Regions from separate parts of the Lysinibacillus telephonicus genome, predicted to be linked through region 3. Evidence: riboswitches for the same ligand, from Rfam matches in the RefSeq annotation. Region 3 holds a riboswitch; each other region holds the start of a gene.
What was found. A riboswitch is a leader RNA that binds a small molecule or an ion and turns the genes downstream of it on or off. The one in region 3 is predicted to bind cobalamin.
Positions count from the first base shown of each region.

Region 1: linked by a shared signal. The riboswitch ahead of MKY04_RS18725 (FecCD family ABC transporter permease) and the one ahead of MKY04_RS03515 (FecCD family ABC transporter permease) in region 3 are both predicted to bind cobalamin.
Region 2: linked by a shared signal. The riboswitch ahead of MKY04_RS13200 (glutaredoxin family protein) and the one ahead of MKY04_RS03515 (FecCD family ABC transporter permease) in region 3 are both predicted to bind cobalamin.
Region 4: linked by a shared signal. The riboswitch ahead of cobJ (precorrin-3B C(17)-methyltransferase) and the one ahead of MKY04_RS03515 (FecCD family ABC transporter permease) in region 3 are both predicted to bind cobalamin.

Region 1 is NZ_CP155468.1:3,845,320-3,850,350, reverse strand. It holds gene MKY04_RS18745 (MBL fold metallo-hydrolase) at 5-718, shown strand; gene MKY04_RS18740 (TetR/AcrR family transcriptional regulator) at 735-1,292, shown strand; gene MKY04_RS18735 (DMT family transporter) at 1,423-2,304, shown strand; gene MKY04_RS18730 (YitT family protein) at 2,394-2,969, opposite strand; cobalamin riboswitch at 3,145-3,321, shown strand; cobalamin riboswitch at 3,482-3,659, shown strand; gene MKY04_RS18725 (FecCD family ABC transporter permease) at 3,795-4,838, shown strand; gene MKY04_RS18720 (heme ABC transporter ATP-binding protein) at 4,831-5,031, shown strand, end outside.
Region 2 is NZ_CP155468.1:2,732,919-2,737,949, reverse strand. It holds gene MKY04_RS13220 (histidine phosphatase family protein) at 1-65, shown strand, start outside; gene MKY04_RS13215 (bifunctional adenosylcobinamide kinase/adenosylcobinamide-phosphate guanylyltransferase) at 17-430, shown strand; gene MKY04_RS13210 (ECF transporter S component) at 432-926, shown strand; gene MKY04_RS13205 (hypothetical protein) at 923-1,603, shown strand; cobalamin riboswitch at 1,676-1,858, shown strand; gene MKY04_RS13200 (glutaredoxin family protein) at 1,990-2,220, shown strand; gene nrdI (class Ib ribonucleoside-diphosphate reductase assembly flavoprotein NrdI) at 2,217-2,585, shown strand; gene nrdE (class 1b ribonucleoside-diphosphate reductase subunit alpha) at 2,588-4,681, shown strand; gene nrdF (class 1b ribonucleoside-diphosphate reductase subunit beta) at 4,669-5,031, shown strand, end outside.
Region 3 is NZ_CP155468.1:718,897-723,927, forward strand. It holds gene MKY04_RS03500 (amino acid ABC transporter permease) at 1-693, shown strand, start outside; gene MKY04_RS03505 (amino acid ABC transporter permease) at 706-1,419, shown strand; gene MKY04_RS03510 (amino acid ABC transporter ATP-binding protein) at 1,433-2,188, shown strand; cobalamin riboswitch at 2,385-2,565, shown strand; gene MKY04_RS03515 (FecCD family ABC transporter permease) at 2,783-3,721, shown strand; gene MKY04_RS03520 (adenosylcobinamide amidohydrolase) at 3,727-5,031, shown strand, end outside.
Region 4 is NZ_CP155468.1:298,811-303,841, forward strand. It holds gene MKY04_RS01310 (ABC transporter permease) at 1-864, shown strand, start outside; gene rhaS (rhamnose ABC transporter substrate-binding protein) at 930-2,000, shown strand; cobalamin riboswitch at 2,374-2,551, shown strand; gene cobJ (precorrin-3B C(17)-methyltransferase) at 2,727-4,385, shown strand; gene cobK (precorrin-6A reductase) at 4,396-5,031, shown strand, end outside.

The DNA of each region.
Region 1 (5,031 bases), 1.5 Mb from region 3:
TAGAATGAAGGTTTCAAAATATGGGGAAATGTATCAGTTAACTTTATGGCCGCTGCTTTTTCCTGTGAATTGCTATATTTTTGAGGAACAACATGAAATTACTTTAATTGATACGGGTATGCCAGCTAGTTTTAAAGGAATTGTCGATGCTATTAAAAATATAGGCAAGCCGCTAACAAATATCATTTTGACACATGCACACGGTGATCATGTTGGATCATTAGATAAGCTAAAAGAAAGCTTTCCAGAGGCCTGCTTTTCAATTTCTGTTCGTGATAGCCGCTTATTAAAAGGGGATGTTTCATTAAATGAAAGTGAACCACAAACACCGATTAAAGGTGGGATTCCAAAAGGGATAATAACAGAACCCAATCGATTATTGATGGAAGGGGATAAAATTGGTTCTCTTGAAGTAGTGGAAACACCTGGACATACACCAGGCTCAATCTCACTATATGCACAAAAAACAGGTCATATCATAGTTGGTGATGCCTTTCAAACAAGAGGGAAAATCGCAGTAAGCGGCAAGATTGTAAAGAGTTTCCCATTCCCTGCATTTGCAACATGGAATAAAGAAATAGCCATACAAAGCGCTAAAAAAATTCTGGAATTAAAGCCTTCTTTACTAGCGGCAGGACATGGCACAATAATACAAAATCCTGAAAAAAATATAGCCCGGGCAATTATTGAAGCTGAAGAGATTTTGTTGAAACGGTAGGAAAGGAAAGAGTAACATGTCACCAAGAGTTGGATTAGATGTGAAACGTATTATAGAAACTGCAGCCGAATTGGTAGATAAAGAAGGGGTTGATTCCCTAACTTTAGCCACAATTGCTAGAAAATTAAATGTTCGTCCCCCTTCTTTGTTTAACCATATTGAAGGCCTTCATAGCATCAAGCGTGAGCTGTCCTTATATGGGTTAACTTTATTTTATGAAAAGATTGAAGAAGCATCGAGAGAGAAGAACAAAAATGAAGCAATTTTTTCTTTTGCATATGCATATATTCAGTTTGCAAGGGAACATCCAGGGATATATGAACTAATCTTGCGTGCTCCTGAACCAGATGATTATGAACTGCAAGCAGCCAGCAGCCGAATAATTTCTTTATTAAGCAGCTGCTTTTCAGATTATAACTTATCAGAAGAGTATAAGATTCATGCGATAAGAGCTTTAAGAAGCCTTCTTCATGGCTTTTCCACATTAGAACAAAAGGCTGCATTCGGACTCCCAGTTAGTATTGAAAAGACTTTTGAATTGATGATCCAAGGATTTATTGATTCGATAAAGTAGCCCTTATGCTATTGTTTTACTACAATGATTAAATATACTGATCTTTACATAAAAATAAATATTCAAATATATGTAAATATTATATAATTAATATTCAGATTTTAATCATTACATATATGTGGAGGCAGCAATGAAAAAGTATATTGGAGAAATCATGCTGTGTATTACAGCAATTATATGGGGAAGTGGATTTGTTGTTAGTGCAGTTTCACTAGAGTACTATACTCCCTATCAAGTATTAGCTGGACGGTTTTTAGTTGGTTTTATTATATTAAGCATTATCTTTTATAAGAAACTGAGAGGCTTAAATCGCAGTATTATTTTAAAAGGATTTGTTTTAGGGGCTTTATTATATGTAGCCTTTGCATTGCAAACGGTTGGGCTTCAATATACAACCCCATCAAAGAATGCGTTTTTAACAGCAGTCAATGTTGTGATTGTACCGTTCATTGCATTTTTAGCATACAAAAGAAAAATTGATAAGTTTGAACTAACCGGAGCAATTCTTGCTATTGTTGGGATTGGGTTTCTTTCACTTCAATTTTCAACAGATGTGAACATAGGGGACTTGCTTACTTTGGGCTGTGCCGTTGGGTTTGCTTATCAAATTTTCTATACAGCGAAGTATGTGAAAGATGAAGATCCAATTACTTTAACCATTATTCAAATGTTCTTTGCGGCAATACTAGCATGCATTGTTGTTCTATTTAAAGGAGAAGTGAATTTTTCAATGGAGTTGGAGGCAGTTTCATCTATTTTCTATTTAGGTATTTTCTCTACAACCATTGCATATCTTTTCCAAACAATTGCACAAAAGTTCACGAGTGAAACGAAAACGGCCATAATTCTTTCTACGGAATCTTTCTGGGGCATGGTTTTCTCCATTATTTTATTAGGTGAAGTATTAACGCCTAGAATGATTATCGGAGCTATTTTAATTTTGTGCGCAATTATTATTTCAGAAACGAAACTTTCTTTCATGAAAAAATCCAGACTTGAAAAGTTAATTTAAATAATTCTAGAGGCTTGTCCTATATTAATTTTCTGCTATTCACCTTTAGTGAAAAATACGATGCAGGATTTGTATTGGGCTAGCTTCTTTTATGTATAAGAATTTCTTGTTATAAAGCTAGTGGTGATGCCAACTGCGATAATGGTAACGATTGAAAGAAGTAAAGTATTGGTAGAAATAAAGGCACCTCCTAATAATACAACGATTGCATCAATAATAAAGATAACGAATCCAACATTTATAGAAGTTTTATCAGAAATAAATTGAGCCAGTAAATCCGTTCCACCCGTACTTGTTTCAAAACGAAGCATTAATCCAATCCCAAAGCCAACAAATATACCGCCAATTATTGCACTAAATATAGGCTCCATTTGAATAAGAAAACGCAGAGGTTTAAACATATCAATTACAACGGATGAAATAAGTAAGCCGTGAAGACTATTAAAAAAATAATTTTTATATTTAAACCATGCCAGTATAAAGATTGGGATGCTTAGTACAATAATCATTAAGCCAATTTTTAGTCTGAATAAATAGTGCAAAATTAGTGAAAGCCCAATGATACCACCGTCTAAAATTTCATAAGGGGTTAAAAAGAGATTTATTCCTATAGCTAAAAAAATGCTACCAACAATAATAGCGAAACCTTTCTTTAAATAATACATGCACTTCTCCTTACAATCGGACATGCACCATTTTATGATAAAAACATAGAGAAAATGTATACAGAGGAGAAAACGGGAATAAGTTAGTATCTTATACCGCTTACAATAATATCTATTTGTTCTTTTAATAATATTTCTATTAGTGTAAAACTGTGGTATGGTATTTTTAAAGATTAATTGAATATCGTTATTAAGTGCTCATAATGTTGAGGTAAAAGGGAAACTAGTGAGAATCTAGTACAGCCCCCGCTACTGTAATGGCTGATAAAATCACAGGACCACTCTTTTTGAGGAAGGTGTGAGAGTAAAGAGAAGCCTAAGTCAGGAAACCTGCTTAATAATGTAAACTAAACTTTTCGGTGGGAGAAGTATAGGTGAGTCAGTTTACAATACGTTTGTGTTTATTCACATTCTTATGTATATGTGTACACAAGCCTGTTTTCCCCATTAGAGGAATTCAGGCTTTTTTGTATGCAGGAAAAAGTCTCCTTTCTAAATTTATAGGTCAAATAAAATAATATTGTTCATCGGTATAGTATTTTTACTATTTAAAAGGGAAGTGCGATGAAAAGTCGCCACGGTACCCGCCACTGTGAAACTGAGCAATAAATCATATCCACTGCATATGCGGGAAGGGATTTGTTTGCTATGAAGTAAAGTCAGGAGACCTGCCGAATGAACGAAAATGTACCTACGGGATTATAGGAAGCATTGTAATTCATATATTCTTTGCTTCCGCATGTAAACATTCCGCTGTTTACATGTTTTTTATTTACCGAAAGAAGAGTGGTTGATCCATTAACTTTTTTTATGGGAGCAAAAATTATGATAAAAAAACATTTTTCTATTTTTCTGTTATTGCTAATTCTGATTACATTTGCATCCATTGTAGGGGCAATATTAGTAGGTTCAGTAAATATTTCGCCAAGTATTATATGGGATGTCCTCTGTTGGAAGTTAGGATTTACTAATTCGCTTACAGAGGCATCCATAGCACAATCGACAATTATTTGGGAAATCCGTCTTCCAAGAATTTTATTGGCAATAGCAGTAGGTGCTGGATTGTCTATTAGTGGAGCAGCTATTCAGGCGCTTGTACAAAACTCAATTGCAGATCCATATATTCTAGGTGTTTCCTCTGGGGCGTCAGTAGGTGCAACAGCTGTTATCATACTAGGTGCATTTTCATTTTTGGGAAATTGGGCATTATCATTAGCGGCTTTCATTGGTGCACTTATAACTGTATTCATTGTATTTTTGTTAGCTCGTGTTGGAGGAAGGACATCGATAATACGTTTATTATTGGCAGGCATCGCTATCTCACTTATTTTTTCAGCAATAACGAACTTTATTTTAATGATGACAAAAGATGCGGGGGGGATGAAGGCTGTAATGCATTGGATGTTGGGGAGCCTTGCTGGTGCTAAATGGTCTAATATACAAATTCCAATCCTTGTTTGTATTGCGGTTTTTCTATTTCTTTACTGCTTTACAAATTCACTAAATGCGCTGCTTCTTGGGGAAGAAACTGCAACAACCTTAGGAATATCATTGGAAAAATTCCGATTAATTGTCATTGTCAGTGTTTCATTATTAACGGGAGTACTTGTTGCTGTAAGCGGTACGATAGGCTTTGTTGGATTAATTATTCCTCATATTGTTCGAATGCTAGTAGGATCACATTATCGTTATGTATTGCCTTCTAGTGCATTAATAGGAGCTATATTTTTAATATGGGCGGACACACTTTCACGTATTATTATTGCACCGGAAGAAATGCCAATAGGAATTTTAACAGCTCTATGCGGTGGTCCATTCTTTATATGGCTGTTGAGGAAGGAAGGTTATACCTTTGGAACAAATGACTAAAAATTTATATGAAATCAATAGTCTTAACTATTCCTTACAAGAAAAACAAATATTAAATAATATTCAATTAGTCCTTCCTGAAGGGGAATTTATAGGGTTGATTGGACCAAATGGCAGTGGGAAATCCACATTGTTAAAGCTTTTGTATCGTTACATAAAACCACAAAATGGACAAGTATGGTTAAGAGAAAAA
Region 2 (5,031 bases), 2.0 Mb from region 3:
TCGAAGGGGGAGCAAGATGCGAGTCATTATCGGTGGAGCCTATAATGGAAAAAGAAAATTTGTAAAAGAATATTTGGATAAGTTAAACGTAAAAAATCGATATGTTTTTGAAGGCGAAATACCAGTTTCAACCTTTTCGCAAGAAGATTATGTTATCATAGGGAACTTTGAAAAAATAATTTTACAATCAATTGAGCTAGATGAAGAGGAACATGCTGCAAAAATTTTCGATAAACTATCAATATTAGATAAACAAACAAATGTCATTTGTATTTGTACGGATATTGGAAGAGGTATTGTACCCCTTGAAAAGGAAAATAGAAAACTTAGAGATACATGCGGAAGATTGTATCAAAAATTATTTGCTGAAAGTGAACAGGTTATTAGAATTTGGTATGGGCTTCCTGAAATACTAAAAGGTGGGGAATAAGATGAAAAAAAATAATTTAAGATTCATTACGCTTACTGCTTTAATTTCAGCAATATGTGTAATCGGGAGCTTTATTAAAGTTCCAGGCTTCATCACAACAGCAGCTTTAGATTCTGCACCTGCATTTTTAAGCGTTGCCTTTTTACCGCCTCTTTTTTCCGGTATTGCAGGTGGACTAGGTCATCTTGCCAGTGCTTTAACTTCAGGTTTTCCTTCAGGTCCACTTCATATCATAATCGCCATTGAGATGTTTATTATCGTCTTTATTTTTAATATGTTACATAAAAAAGGCTTCAATATTATAAAATGGTTGTTTCTAATTGTGGCAAATGGAATACTGTCCGCTATCCCATTTTATTTTATAATATCACCTGCATTTTTTATCGGTGCAGTTCCAAATTTGTTGGTTGCAACAGTCATTAATGCTGTTATCTCAATGCTAGCAATGCCGATTATTGCTAAAGTTTTTAATGAACGAAAGGTTTCGAATGTATGAGAAATGCCATCAAAATTGATCATAACACGGTTGTAACAATTGATAATGCAGGATGTATTGGTGAGAAAGAATTTGATATTGTTAATGTGTCTAATAGTTTGACTGCTTATTATACTGCGCGTGTAGCAATACTAGAGCAATGGTGCGCGGGAGCACATCCTACTCATATTTTTTTATCAAACTTTACAGGTGATGCTGCATGGAGTGATTATGAGAAGGGAATTCAACAAGTATTTGAGGAAATTGGGGAGAACTTGCCGCCTATAAAAGGCTCAACTGAGTCTAATTTTGAATCAATGCAATCAGCCTTAAGCATTATGATGATTGGAAAAGTTGCATTTGAAGTGAGTACAAATCATCTCTATCACTGGTTTGTAGTAGGGAAGCCATTAGTAGGTCAAGAGGTAGTGGAGCAAGCACAGCATGTAGCTAAGTTGCACGAGTTATATAAACTATTAAAATTAGGTATTGCAAAACAAATATGGCCAGTTGGATCAAAAGGTATCGCTGCAGAATGTGAAAGAATTTTCGAAGGAAAACATTTCTCCTGTAAGTTGCCTTTAGAGAAGACAAGTGGACCTTCAACCTCTGTAATCGTCGCCGTAGATAAAGAACAAGTTCATCTATTCAAAGAAATAATGACTGTACATTATGAAGCAATCCATATAAAACTCTAATATTTATATGAAATGCTAGTTTTTTCTTGTTAAGTTTAATTCAATATGATAATATGATGACATATACAATATATAGTGTTTTGTTTATATTGGTTCTACTATATGTAGATTAAAAGGGAAATCAGTGAAAATCTGATGCTGTCCCCGCAACTGTAAATGTGAACGAAAGTCGGATACCACTGTGCTGCCAGCATGGGAAGGTGATGAGTAGGAAGAAGCATAAGCCAGGAGACCTGCCAAATAAACAAATTCTACATTTCTTCGGGGACTGGGAAATGGAGGCAAGCTGGGTATAAATAGTACCCGTCTGTTTCCGTTTACATAAAAAGCTATCCCTAGTCAATTAGGGGTAGCTTTTCTATTTATATAAGAAAGGGAGAACATAGATGAAATTATATACAAAAACAATTTGTCCTAAATGCATGTTAATGAAATTCGAACTAAATAAAGCTGGTTTTGAAGGGGATTATGAAATCATTAATATCGAACAAAACGAGCAAGCTAAAAATAAATTAGTAGAAGCTGGTATTCTATCAGTTCCAGTATTAGAGATTAATGGACGACTAATTCAAGACATAACTGAAATGAAAGATGCCATCAGCAGGATTTTAGTATGATAGCATTCGCAAGTCGAACAGGCAATGTTAGGTATATTATAAGTAAATTAGGTTTGCCCAACATTGAAATTTCACAAGGGTTAGTAGTCAATCAACCTTTTTTGCTTTTTACCTATACAGATGGGTTAGGTCAAACACCTAATATTGTTGAACAGTTTCTTTTACATAATTCTCAATTGTGTAAAGGAGTTATCGCAAGTGGGAATTCAAATTTTGGACAAGCAGTCTTTTGTAAACCAGCAAATACAATTAGTGAAAAGTATAATATACCAATTGTACGAAAAATTGAATTGCGGGGATTCCAAAGTGATTATGATGCAATAATTGAATTCTATAACAAAGTTATTGGATTGGTGGGAGTTTAGAAATGAATGAATACTTAAACTTGAACAATAAAGTTTTAAATACGTATAGCACTACAGGCGTGCTAGATTTAGAGCAAGATAGAGAAGCTACCCGCAAATATTTCTTGCATAGCATCAATGTGCGAATGCACAACTTTAATGATTTAGAAGAAAAAATAAACTATTTAATTAATGAAGGCTATTATGAAAAAGAATTCCTAAGCTTATATACGATGGATTTTATTAAAAAAATATATAAAATCGCTTATTCATATAAATTCCGTTTTCCTTCCTTTATGAGTGCAAGTAAATTCTATGAGGGGTATGCGCTGAAAAGCCGCGATGGAAAGGAAATTCTTGAGAGATATGAGGATCGAATTGCAATTATTGCACTTTATCTTGCACAAGGTGATACAAATTTAGCAGAAAGTGCTGTTCGCCATATGATGGAAGCCTACCAACCAGCAACTCCAACTGCTTTAAATAGCGGAAAGAAAGCTCGAGGAGAATTAGTAAGCTGCTTCAAGCTTTCAATGGATGATTCAATGAATTCCATTGCAGAAAATATCGGCTATTGCTTAGAATTATCTCGGCTAGGAGGAGGGGTAGGAACATTACTTACAGACATAAGACCTTTAGGAGATCCTATTAAAGGCATATTAAACCGTGCAAGCGGCGTTATGCCAGTTGCAAAGTTACTTGAAAATGCATTTTCTTATTCTAATCAGCTCGGTCAACGTAATGGCTCAGGTGTTGTCTATTTAAATATTTTCCATGCAGATATTGAAGAATTTATTTCCTCAAAAAAGCCGAATGCAGATGAAAAAATTCGACTAGCTACTCTCTCAACCGGCATTATTATCCCTGATATTTTCTTCGGGTTAATGAGAAAAAATGAAGATATTGTATTGTTTAGCCCTTATGATATTTACAAAGAATATGGACTGCGAATGTCAGAAATTAGCATGACAGAAATGTATTACGAGCTATTAGATAACCCAAATATTCGTAAATTGAAGAAAATAAATGCACGAAAATTATACACAGAAATAAAGAAAACTCAATTCGAATCAGGCTATCCATTTGAGATTTTTGACGATAATGTAAATAATCATCATTCACTAAAGGGCGTAGGCAGAGTTAAAATGTCTAACCTTTGTACAGAAATTTTACAAGTTCAAACAACAAGCAATATTACTGATATGGACCAGCCAAACGAGTATGGCTTAGACGTTTCCTGTAATTTAGGGTCTCTTGATATTCATCGTGCAACAAAATCAACTAGCTTTGAAGATCTTGTAGATACTTCAATGCGCTTGTTAACGAGTGTTTCCGAAATGACAAACATCGTTAACGTTCCATCTGTTGTAAAAGCAAATAATCTTATGCATTCAGTTGGATTAGGTGTCATGAATTTGCATGGCCATTTAGTAACAGAAAACGTTGTTTACGGGTCACCTGAATCAATCGAATTTATTGACGCCTTCATGGAGGCTTTAAATTATTATTCATTAAAAACATCCATGACTATTGCAAAAGAAAAAGGGATTTGTTTTGAAGGATTTGAAAAAAGTGAATATGCAAATGGAAATTACTTTGAAAAATATGTTCAAAAATCTAATACAACACCTTCCGATAAAGTAAAAAAAGCATTAGGAAACGTACCAATTATTACTGCAGCCATGTGGAGTCAATTAAAAGAAGATGTAATGAAATATGGAGTTTACAATGCATATCGATTAGCGATTGCGCCAACTGGCAGCATTTCTTATATCAGATCATGTACTGCCTCTATTCAGCCGATCACAGAACGTGTAGAAATTCGTGACTATGCGGATAGTAGAACAATTTATCCAATGCCATTCCTTAATAATGACAATATGCATTTATATGAGGAAGCATATAATATCGATCCATATAAATTAATAGATTTGTATGCAGCTGCACAGAAGCATGTCGATCAAGGAATATCTATGACATTATATGTGACAAATAATTGGACTACTGAAAACTTGGCGAAAATTTATATTTACGCTTGGATGCGCGGAATCAAGTCTGTTTATTATGTTCGTCAACGTTTACAATCATTGGAGGATTGTGTATCATGCTCAATTTAAAACAATTTGAAGCAATCAATTGGAATAAACCAACTAGTGAATTAGCAAAAATTTTTTGGGACCAGCAATGGAAGCAAATGTGGTTTCCAGAAGAAATTGCAGTAAGTAAAGATATTAAGCAATGGAAAGAGTTTGAACATCAAAATACTTATAAAAGAGTGTTTGGTGGACTTACATTACTTGACACGATTCAAACAAATATTGGCATGAATGAAATTGCTAAATATAATCCAGACCTTCAGGAAAAGGCGGTACTTACTGTATTTGGTGCATTTGAGGCTATTCATGCAAAATCCTATTCCTATATTTTTACGACACTATGTAACAATGATGAAATCGATGAAATATTT
Region 3 (5,031 bases):
ATTAGTTATCTGTGGAATGCGATACCTAATTTACTACCGTATTTAAAAATTACATTTTTAGTTGCAGGGCTCGCTGTTCTATTCGGGACATTACTTGGCTTAGCACTGGCCTTTGCGAAAATTGGGAAAAGCAAAGTTTTACGTTCTTTAGCGAACGGATATACAACTGTTATGCGTTGTACACCTTCCATTGTTCTATTATTCCTTGTGTATTACGGAGTACCTTTTCTTGCAGACTCGCTTTTTCATGTTAATTTACAAGACATAAATACAGGAGTTTTTGTTGTTACAACGTTTTCTCTACAATTTTCGGCTATGATGTCTGAAGTCATTCGTTCCGCCATCCAGTCAATCCATAAAGGACAATACGAGGCAGCAGTAAGTGTTGGATTAACACCATTTCAAGCTTATCGACGAATTATTTTCCCACAAGCATTTGTTGTTGCACTGCCAAACTTTGGGAATGGATTAATAGCAATTTTACAAGAGGGTGCTTTAGCATACACAATTGGCTTTATTGATATTGTTGGTAAGGCAAATTTAATTATTGCAAGTAACCTTAATTCACATGCATTAGAAATCTATATTGCCCTTGCAGTTATTTATTGGGTTCTCTCTATAACAATAGAAAAAGTTTTCGAGAAATTAGAAAAGCTATTCAGTAAAGGATCTCGTTCACTAAAAGCATCATAGGAGGTGGATATTATGGAATCAAGTTTAAATATACCTTTTCTAATAGATACATTTTGGGTTGCATTAAGCGGAGTGCCAGTTGCCCTTCTTGTAACAGTGGTTGCAATGGCGATTGCAGTACCAATCGGTTTCTTCCTTGCATTAACTCGCATTAATAAAATTCCTGTTTTAAATCAAATTGCGAAGGTGTACGTTTCTTTTGTCCGTGGAACGCCAATTATTATTCAAATCTTTGTATTATATAGCTTTATACCGATTTTCTTGAACAGTATTTTTACTAAATACAATATTGATTATCCAATTTATGATATCCATCCAATTTGGTATGCGTTTATTATTTTCTCATTCAATACAGCTGCAGTTTTAATTGAAGTTTTCCGTTCTGCATTAGGTACGGTAGATCGCGGTCAATTGGAAGCAGCACATTCTGTTGGGCTTACGACAAAACAAGCTTATGTGAGAATTATTATTCCACAAGCATTAGTCTCCGCGTTGCCAAACTTAACTACAGCTACAGTAAATTTAATTAAAGCAACATCGCTTGGATATGCCATTTCATTGCAAGAAATTACGTTGAAAGCAAAAGTTGAAGCAAATTTAGGTTATAACTACTTAGAAGCATACATTGATATTTTTATCGTTTACTTAATTATTTGTATTGCAGTAGAACAGCTATTTAAGTGGTGGGAAAAACGTTTAAGTCGCTATAAAATGGCTAGCGCTTAAGGAGGCAAAATAAATGTTAGAAATTAAAAATATTCATAAATCGTTCGGTAAAAATGAAATTTTAAAGGGTGTCGACCTGAAGATTGATAAAGGCGATGTAGTCGTTATATTAGGGCCTAGTGGTTCTGGGAAAACGACACTGCTGCGATGCATTAATTTCTTAGAAAGAGCGGACCAGGGGACTGCAAGCTTTGGAGAATTAAATGTTGATTTAAAAACGGCTTCGAAAAAAGACATATTAGCAATCCGTAAGAAAACAGCTTTTGTATTCCAAAACTATAATTTATTTAATAATAAAACAGCCTTGGAAAACGTAGCAGAAGGTCTAATCATAGGTAGAAAAATACCAAAAGCAGAAGCCTATGAAATTTCAAAAAAAGCATTAGATAAAGTAGGCTTGTCTGAGAAATATGACTCATATCCTAGTCAGCTTTCAGGAGGTCAACAGCAGCGTGTAGGCATTGCCCGAGCAGTAGCATTAAACCCTGATATTATCCTTTTTGATGAACCAACATCTGCACTGGATCCAGAGTTGGTAGGAGAAGTGCTTCAGGTTATGAAGGATATTGCAAAGGAAGGTACAACAATGCTAGTTGTCACACATGAGATGGGGTTTGCAAAAGATGTTGCAAACAAGGTCATATTTATGGATGGCGGCAATATTGTAGAAGAAGGAACGCCACATGAAATTTTTGTAACTCCAAAAGAAGAAAGAACCCAACGCTTCTTACGACGTGTATTACCAGGCGAATTTGATTTTGATATTTAATATAAGATTAAATTGAACTGGGATAAAACCTTTAAAAATTAATAAACCGCATGAAATCCAATTTGAAAACCATGATTTCATGCGGTTTTCATTTCAAATGAATAATTTTTAACATATGTCCAGGTTCTCTTATTAGTGTGTGTACTAATTGTTTTCTATAACAATCAATTAAAATAAGATATAATGAGTTAGACCAATTAAATATTCACATAAAGGTTCTTTTCGTCTATATACGGATAAGAATAAAAGGGAAGTCGGTGCAAGTCCGGCGCTGTCCCGCAACTGTAAATGTGAGCGACCCTAATATTTCACTGCTGCAATGGGAAGGAGATCGCAAGAACATAAGCCAGGAGACCTGCCTTTATGTATACCAACTACCCTTACGAGGATAAGGAAGGCTAATTGTATGTATGGTCATACTATATTTAAAATTACCGTCTCTCGTAAAGAGAGACTTTTTATTTTGCATAATTTTTTGGGGGAGCATTTTGCCAATATGATGAAACAAGAAGATGAACAATTAAACGAGGTTATATTGTGAAAAAGAAAACGATTTTTGCATATACTTCCTCTATTTTATTTTTACTATTTAGTATGTGGCTTGGAGTTTCTAATGGTTCAGTAGATGTACCATTATCTGCATTATGGGATAGCTCAACTAATCCAAGTCTCTACAATATATTATGGAGTATTCGAATGCCCCGAGTGTTGTTAGCTGGTTTAGTTGGAGCTTCGCTTGCAATTGCAGGTGCTGCATTTCAAGGATTACTTAAAAATCCTTTGGCTGACCCATATACACTAGGAGTTTCATCGGGAGCATCTGTTGGAGCAGTAGCTACTATCTTTTTTGGCATTTCCATACCAATTATAGGTTCTTTTACATTACCGATTTTCGGGATGCTTGGAGCGCTTTTAACATTAATATTTGTTTTAAGTTTTGCACGCTTAGTAGATCGTTCAATGAAAATGGAAACGCTTATTTTAACTGGTGTTATTTTTAGTTCATTTTTAGGGTCATGTATTTCATTAATGATTGCGCTTACTGGTCAAGAGCTGCGCGAAATTATGGGGTGGCTGCTTGGAAGTGTATCAATGCGCGGGTGGCCCTATGTCACAATGATTGTGCCATTTGTTATAGTAGGCTCAATTATTTTATGGTTAAATCGTCGTGAATTAAACGCAATGATGTACGGTGATGAAAGGGCACAATCACTTGGAGTCAATGTGAAGAGAAGCAAATATGCGATTTTAGCTGGAGGTTCAATGTTAACAGGGGCAGCAGTTGCAGTTTCAGGTACGATTGGCTTCGTTGGGTTAGTTGTTCCTCATATGACAAGGATACTTTGGGGAGCAGACCATCGTCATTTATTAACATTGTCATTTTTAAACGGAGCAAGCCTGTTAATTATTTGTGATTTAATTTCAAGAACAATACTTGCACCAGCAGAACTGCCTATTGGGGTAATTACTGCTTTTATTGGTGCCCCAGTATTTTCATATATTTTTTATAAACAAAGAAGAAGCAGGGGGTGAATTGTATGCTAAAGGCAAACAACATTTCTGGAGGCTATGATACTACCCCAATATTAAAAAATATCTCTTTTTCAGTAAGTAAAGGGAAGTTTCTAGGTATTCTTGGACCGAATGGCTGTGGAAAATCCACGCTGTTAAAAATCATTAGCGGCCTTTTAAAGCCGACCTCTGGAAACGTATTAATAGATGAGGTTGATATTAATAAATATACCTCCCGTCAATTAGCACAAAAAATGACCGTGCTGCCTCAGCTCCATACAGCGGCTTTTTCAAGCACAGTTCGAGAAACAGTAAGCATTGGCCGTTATCCTCATCAATCTGGTTTTTTTTCTAGTTGGTCAAATGAGGATGAACATTCGGTCATGAAGGCGATGGAGCAGACAGCTGTTAAAAAATTCGAGCATACCTTTATAGAGTACTTATCTGGAGGGGAGAAGCAACGTGTTTTTATAGCACAAGCACTTGCGCAAAGTTCAGATTTACTGTTACTCGATGAACCGACAAACCATTTAGACATTGCACATCAGAAGCAAATTTTAGATATGATTCGGAAAGAAGTAACGGATAATGGTTTAACAGTTGTTTCAGTATTTCACGATATTAATTTAGCATCACTTTATTGTGATGAACTACTGTTAATGGAAAAAGGAACTGTAAGAGCATTCGGTGAGCCTCATGAAGTTTTAATTGAACATCAAATTAAAGATGTTTATGAAGCACGAATATCATTACAAGCTCATCCTGAACAGCCAAAACCACAAATGACTATCTTGCCAGATGTGAAAAAGGAGGCAAGTGAAAAGAAGGTTTTAAGAGATCATATCAAAATAAAAGAGGAATATGTTGAATTAAAATTGAATTTTCCTTTAAGGGTGTTGTCATCTGCTGTTCATAACGCTGGTTTAGGATGGTATTCAAACTTTATTAACCGTACCGTTAAAGCAGATTATAATATTGATAAGGTGAAGGAAGAATTTTTACAATATTTACTTGATGAAGGGTTTTCTCCAACGAATACGGTCGGAATGATGACAGCCGTAGATACAAAGAATGCAGTAATTAAACAATACAATGCTTCTTTCGGGGATGTTTTTGTAATTGTAACTGCAGGAATTGGCAACGCTATTGATGTTTCGCAGGCATATAAACATGAAGATTCTTTGCATATCGGAACAATAAATACATGGGTTGTGATTAATGGGAAATTGTCTGATGAAGCATTCGTGCAAGCGATGATGACTGCGACTGAAGCAAAAACGAAAGCTTTGCAGCAGGAAAAAGTGTATGATTTTAGATCAAATTCAATTGCG
Region 4 (5,031 bases), 420 kb from region 3:
TTTTTAGATGCTAATAGTTTGCTAGGAGCAACTTCTACTTTTTTGGATAAAGCATTTATTGTTTTTCCAATGGCGCTCATTATGATTATGCGCGATATTGATATATCCGTTGGTTCAACTGTTGCTTTATCGGGTGTAGTAATGGCAACTGTTTATAATTCGTTTGGTTTCCCTATGGAAATTGCTATTTTAGTTTGTTTAGCCGTAGGAGCATTATGCGGATTAATAAATGGCCTATTGATTGTTAAATTTAAGGAACTATCTGCTGTAATTGTCACTTTAGGAACAATGATTTTGTTTCGAGGGATTGCGTATATCATTTTAGAGGATCAAGCTTCAGGAAATTTCCCTGATTGGTTTAATTATTTTGGATGGGGAACTGCAGGGAATATTCCATTTATTTTAATAGCTTTTATTATTGTAGCGATTGTTTTTACATTACTTTTGCATAAAACAACTTTCGGGCGCAATGTTTATGCAATCGGAAGCAACCCAACAGCAAGCCGTTTCTCAGGGGTTAGTGTAGATAAAATTAGAGTTATTGTTTTCGTATTAGCAGGGGTGATGGCTGCTGTAACTGCTATATTCCTAGCATCACGTATGGGCAGTACTCGACCTAATGTGGCATCAGGCTATGAATTAGAGGTAATTACAATGGCTGCCTTAGGCGGTATAAGTACTGTTGGCGGAAAGGGGCGGATGTTAGGAACGATTTTAGCTGTTTTCATAATCGGCTTCTTACAATATGGTCTCGGTTTAATTAATATTCCATCACAAACTTTATTGATAATTATTGGTGCATTGTTAATTTTGGCAGTAGCAACGCCAAAATTAAAACTACCGAAGTTTTTGTTGCGTAAATAAGGTTTTAATTAGGAATCGTTTTGGTTCTTATTAAAATAACAATTTAAAACATTGGGGGTAAAGATATGGGGAAATTTAAAAACGTACTAATGCTCCTTTTGATGTTGTTGCTACTAGCAGCGTGTGGAAATACTTCAACAGAGGCTCCAGCGACAGAATCGGAAGGAGAGGGAGAAGCAGGAACAGCAGGCGATGCTGGAGAAGGCGGTACAGCGAAATATGCCTTCGTATTTAAAAATACAGGGAATCCATATGGGGAAAAGATGTATGAAGGATTTGAAAAGGCAATTAATGAAGCTGGGGGAGAAGTCATTTACCGTTCACCTAATCAACCAACAGCAGAAGGTCAAATTCAAATTATTGAGCAGTTAATCACTCAAAAAGTGAGTGCTATTGCGATTGCAGGTAACGACAACGATGCGTTGGAACCGGTATTAAAAAAGGCGATGGAAAATGGTATAAAAGTTCTTTCTGTTGACTCAGCTGTAAACTCAAATAGTCGTATGCTTCATGTAAATCAAGCGAACCCAGAACGTATTGGACGTGTTCAGATTCAAGCGATAGGTGAAATGATAAATTATGAAGGGCAAATTGCAATTTTAAGTGCTACTTCTCAAGCAACAAATCAGAATTTATGGATAGAATGGATGCAAGAAGAGCTAAAAGATCCTAAATATGCAAATATGGAATTAGTTAAAGTAGCATATGGGGATGATTTGCGTGATAAGAGTGTTTCTGAAACTGAAGCATTATTAAAATCATACCCAGATCTAAAAGGGATTATTGCTCCAACAACTGTTGGTATTGCTGCTGCGGGTAAAGTATTGACGGATAAAGGGTTAGCGGGGGAAGTTGCTTTAACAGGCCTTGGTTTACCTAGTGAGATGGCAAGTTATATTGAAAATGGTGTATCCCCATGGATGTATTTATGGAATCCAATTGATGTAGGTTATGCAGCAGGCTATGCCTCTGTAGAACTTGTTAATGGAAAAACAGGTGCATTGGGCGAAACGTTTGAAATAGGTGAACTAGGTTCCTTTGAGGTTGTAGAAGATGGGGATGGAACGCAAATTATGCTTGGGGATCCATTTAAATTTGATTCTTCAAATATTAGCGAATGGAAAGATGTATATTAATTAAAAGATAATGTGTGGTAAAAATCTCTGTTTTCTTAAAAGCTTACTACACTAATAATATGAAATAGTCAATAAGAACCTGCTCATTTTTACCTTTGAAAATGAGCAGCTTTTTCTTTATTATAGGTAGAAATTTTTACTATTTATTTGGGGACGTTTGGGGATAACTCTAATTTATAGCTTGAGAGAACGCATAGGAATTGCATACTTTTTCATTTTAGGATTAGTCATCATTTACAAAAAAATTCATTTGATAGCGCTGTACTGCAGTGCAGTATTAAGATTTCCATTTTTCTATATTTTTTAAAAAATAGATAATTATTCTTTTTATTATAATTGTAATATGATATTTTTAATTCATACTATTATTTTACAACTAAATAGGTTATTAAGTGCTCGATTTTTCGAGGTAAAAGGGAAACCAGTGCAAATCTGGTACAGCCCCCGCTACTGTAATTGCTGATGAAATCACAATGCCACCATAAATTTGGGAAGGTGTGAGAGTAAAACGAAGCTTAAGTCAGGAAACCTGCTTGATAACGTTTAATCAAACTTTTCGGAGGGAGAAGTTTAGGTAAAGTAGTATACTATACTATTTTTGTTTGTTCTTATATGAATGATCAGGCCTTTACTCCCTTCCGAGAGTAAAGGCCTTTTTCTATTAAGATACCTTCTTTAAGAGATGGTAAAGAGACGTATTTAATATATGGATTTTAAGGAGGAATCATATTGCAAAAAGGGAAAATTTTCGTTGTTGGTTTTGGTCCAGGGGATTATGAACATATTACAAAACGGGCAATAGACGCTTTGCAGCAAAGTGAATTTATCATCGGCTACAAAACATATGTCGAGCTTATTGAACATCTTGTTACAGCTAAATCAATTATTAGCACCGGAATGACTGAAGAGGTTTCTCGGGCACAGGAAGCAGTTAAACAAGCAGAAGCCGGAAAAATCGTATCTGTTATTTCCAGCGGTGATGCAGGCGTATATGGAATGGCAGGGCTTGTGTATGAAGTTTTAATTGAGCTTGGATGGACAGAAAAGGAAGGGATTGAGGTTGAAATTGTTCCTGGAATTTCAGCTATTAATTCCTGTGCTAGTTTACTAGGTGCACCAATTATGCATGACTCTTGCACGATAAGTCTAAGCGATCATTTAACACCTTGGAAATTGATTGAAAAAAGAATTGAAGCCGCTGCCATGGCTGATTTTGTTATTGCATTTTACAACCCGAAAAGTGGTAGAAGAACAAGACAAATAGTTGAAGCGCAGAGAATTTTACTAGAGTATCGATCTCCTGATACACCTGTTGGACTAGTAAAAAGTGCTTATCGCGACCGTCAAAATATTGTTATAACAACGTTGGCAGAAATGTTGGATCATGATATCGGCATGTTAACTACAGTTATTGTTGGAAATTCAACAACCTTCTTTTATGACAATAAAATGATTACTCCTCGGGGCTACCAAAGAAAATATACACTGGGTGAGGAAAAGCAGGCATTGCGCCCACATCAACGCTTGAAAAAAGAGGCAGAGCCTTGGGCAATGGATCAGGAAACAGGAGAGGCACCATCGGGGTATGAGCGTATTGAAAGGAAGCCTAAAGAAAAATCAATTCAGCAACCGAAAAAATCTTCACTGGAAATGGCTCAATTAGCAGTTTCACTCTTAACAAAAGGTAGTTCATCGACAGCAGTACAGGAGAAAAAAATTGTACAACAGGCGATTGAGTCGATTTTTGAAGTTGCAGTAAGTCCAGGAGTAGCAAATAAATTCTTTACCCCGGAACAGATGCGAACACTCGCTGATATTGTTGGTGAAGAAGGGACAATGGAGTATACACCTGAACATCAAATTCACCTAAAAATTCCTACTACTGATCCGACAGCGATTACCGATAAGCTGCAATCAGTTGGGTTTTTAATTGCTCCAATAGGAGATGTTGCAAACATTAAAGCGTGTGATTTCTGCTACGGAGAAAAGGCCGATTCAATTCCATATGCAGAGGCGCTTCAAGAAAAATTTGGCGGCATGAATCTACCAAAACAATTAAACATTGGCTTTAATGGTTGTGGGATGGCCTGTTACCGTGCAGTTTTCGATGATATCGGAATTGTGTATCGAAAAAACAAGTTTGATATTTTCCTAGGAGCTAAACCAGTTGGACGGACTGCACACGCTGCACAGCCTGTTGTAGAGGGGTTGGAACCAGAACAATTATTACCGCTAATTACAGACATTATTAATGAATATAAACAAAATGCCCATCCTAACGAACGATTATTTAAATATTTTAAACGGGTGAAGAAGATTTTGAACTTCGAATACCAAGAGATGGGTAGCAAGATAAAAATTGAGCCGGCTCCATGCGGTGATTAGGAGGTTAGCGATGATCTTATTTTTAGCAGGTACAAGTGATGCAAGGGCACTCGCTGTTCTCTTGCAAAGTAAAGGTTACTCGTTGTTAGCGACGGTAGTTACACAATCAGCTGCGGATAGTCTTGCAGAAGAAAACATTCCACATCACATCGGAAGGTTGACTGCAGAAGAGATGCAAGCTTTATGTGTAAAAAATAACTGTTCTTGTATTTTAGATGCAAGCCACCCTTTTGCAGAAGAAGCATCAAAACAAGCAATGGCGGCAGCTCAAGCTCTTAACATTCCATATATTCGGTTCGAACGAAAGCAAGAGCATTATCAACACTCTCTAATTACTGAAGTAGCTAGTTATCAGCAGGCGGCGCAATTAGCGTTGCAAAAAAGCGGAACAATCATGCTTACAACAGGTAGTAAAACGCTAAAGACATTCACAGATGTACTTAATGGACAAGAAGGAATTCGAGTAATTGCCCGTATGCTGCCAAATACTGAAAATATGGAAAAATGTCAAGAGCTAGGAATAGCACAAAAAGATATTGTAGCAATTCAAGGGCCATTCACTAAAGAATTAAACACAGCACTTTACAAGCAGTACGGAGTAACAGTGATGGTTACAAAGGAAAGTGGAAAAGTGGGCTCCGTAGAT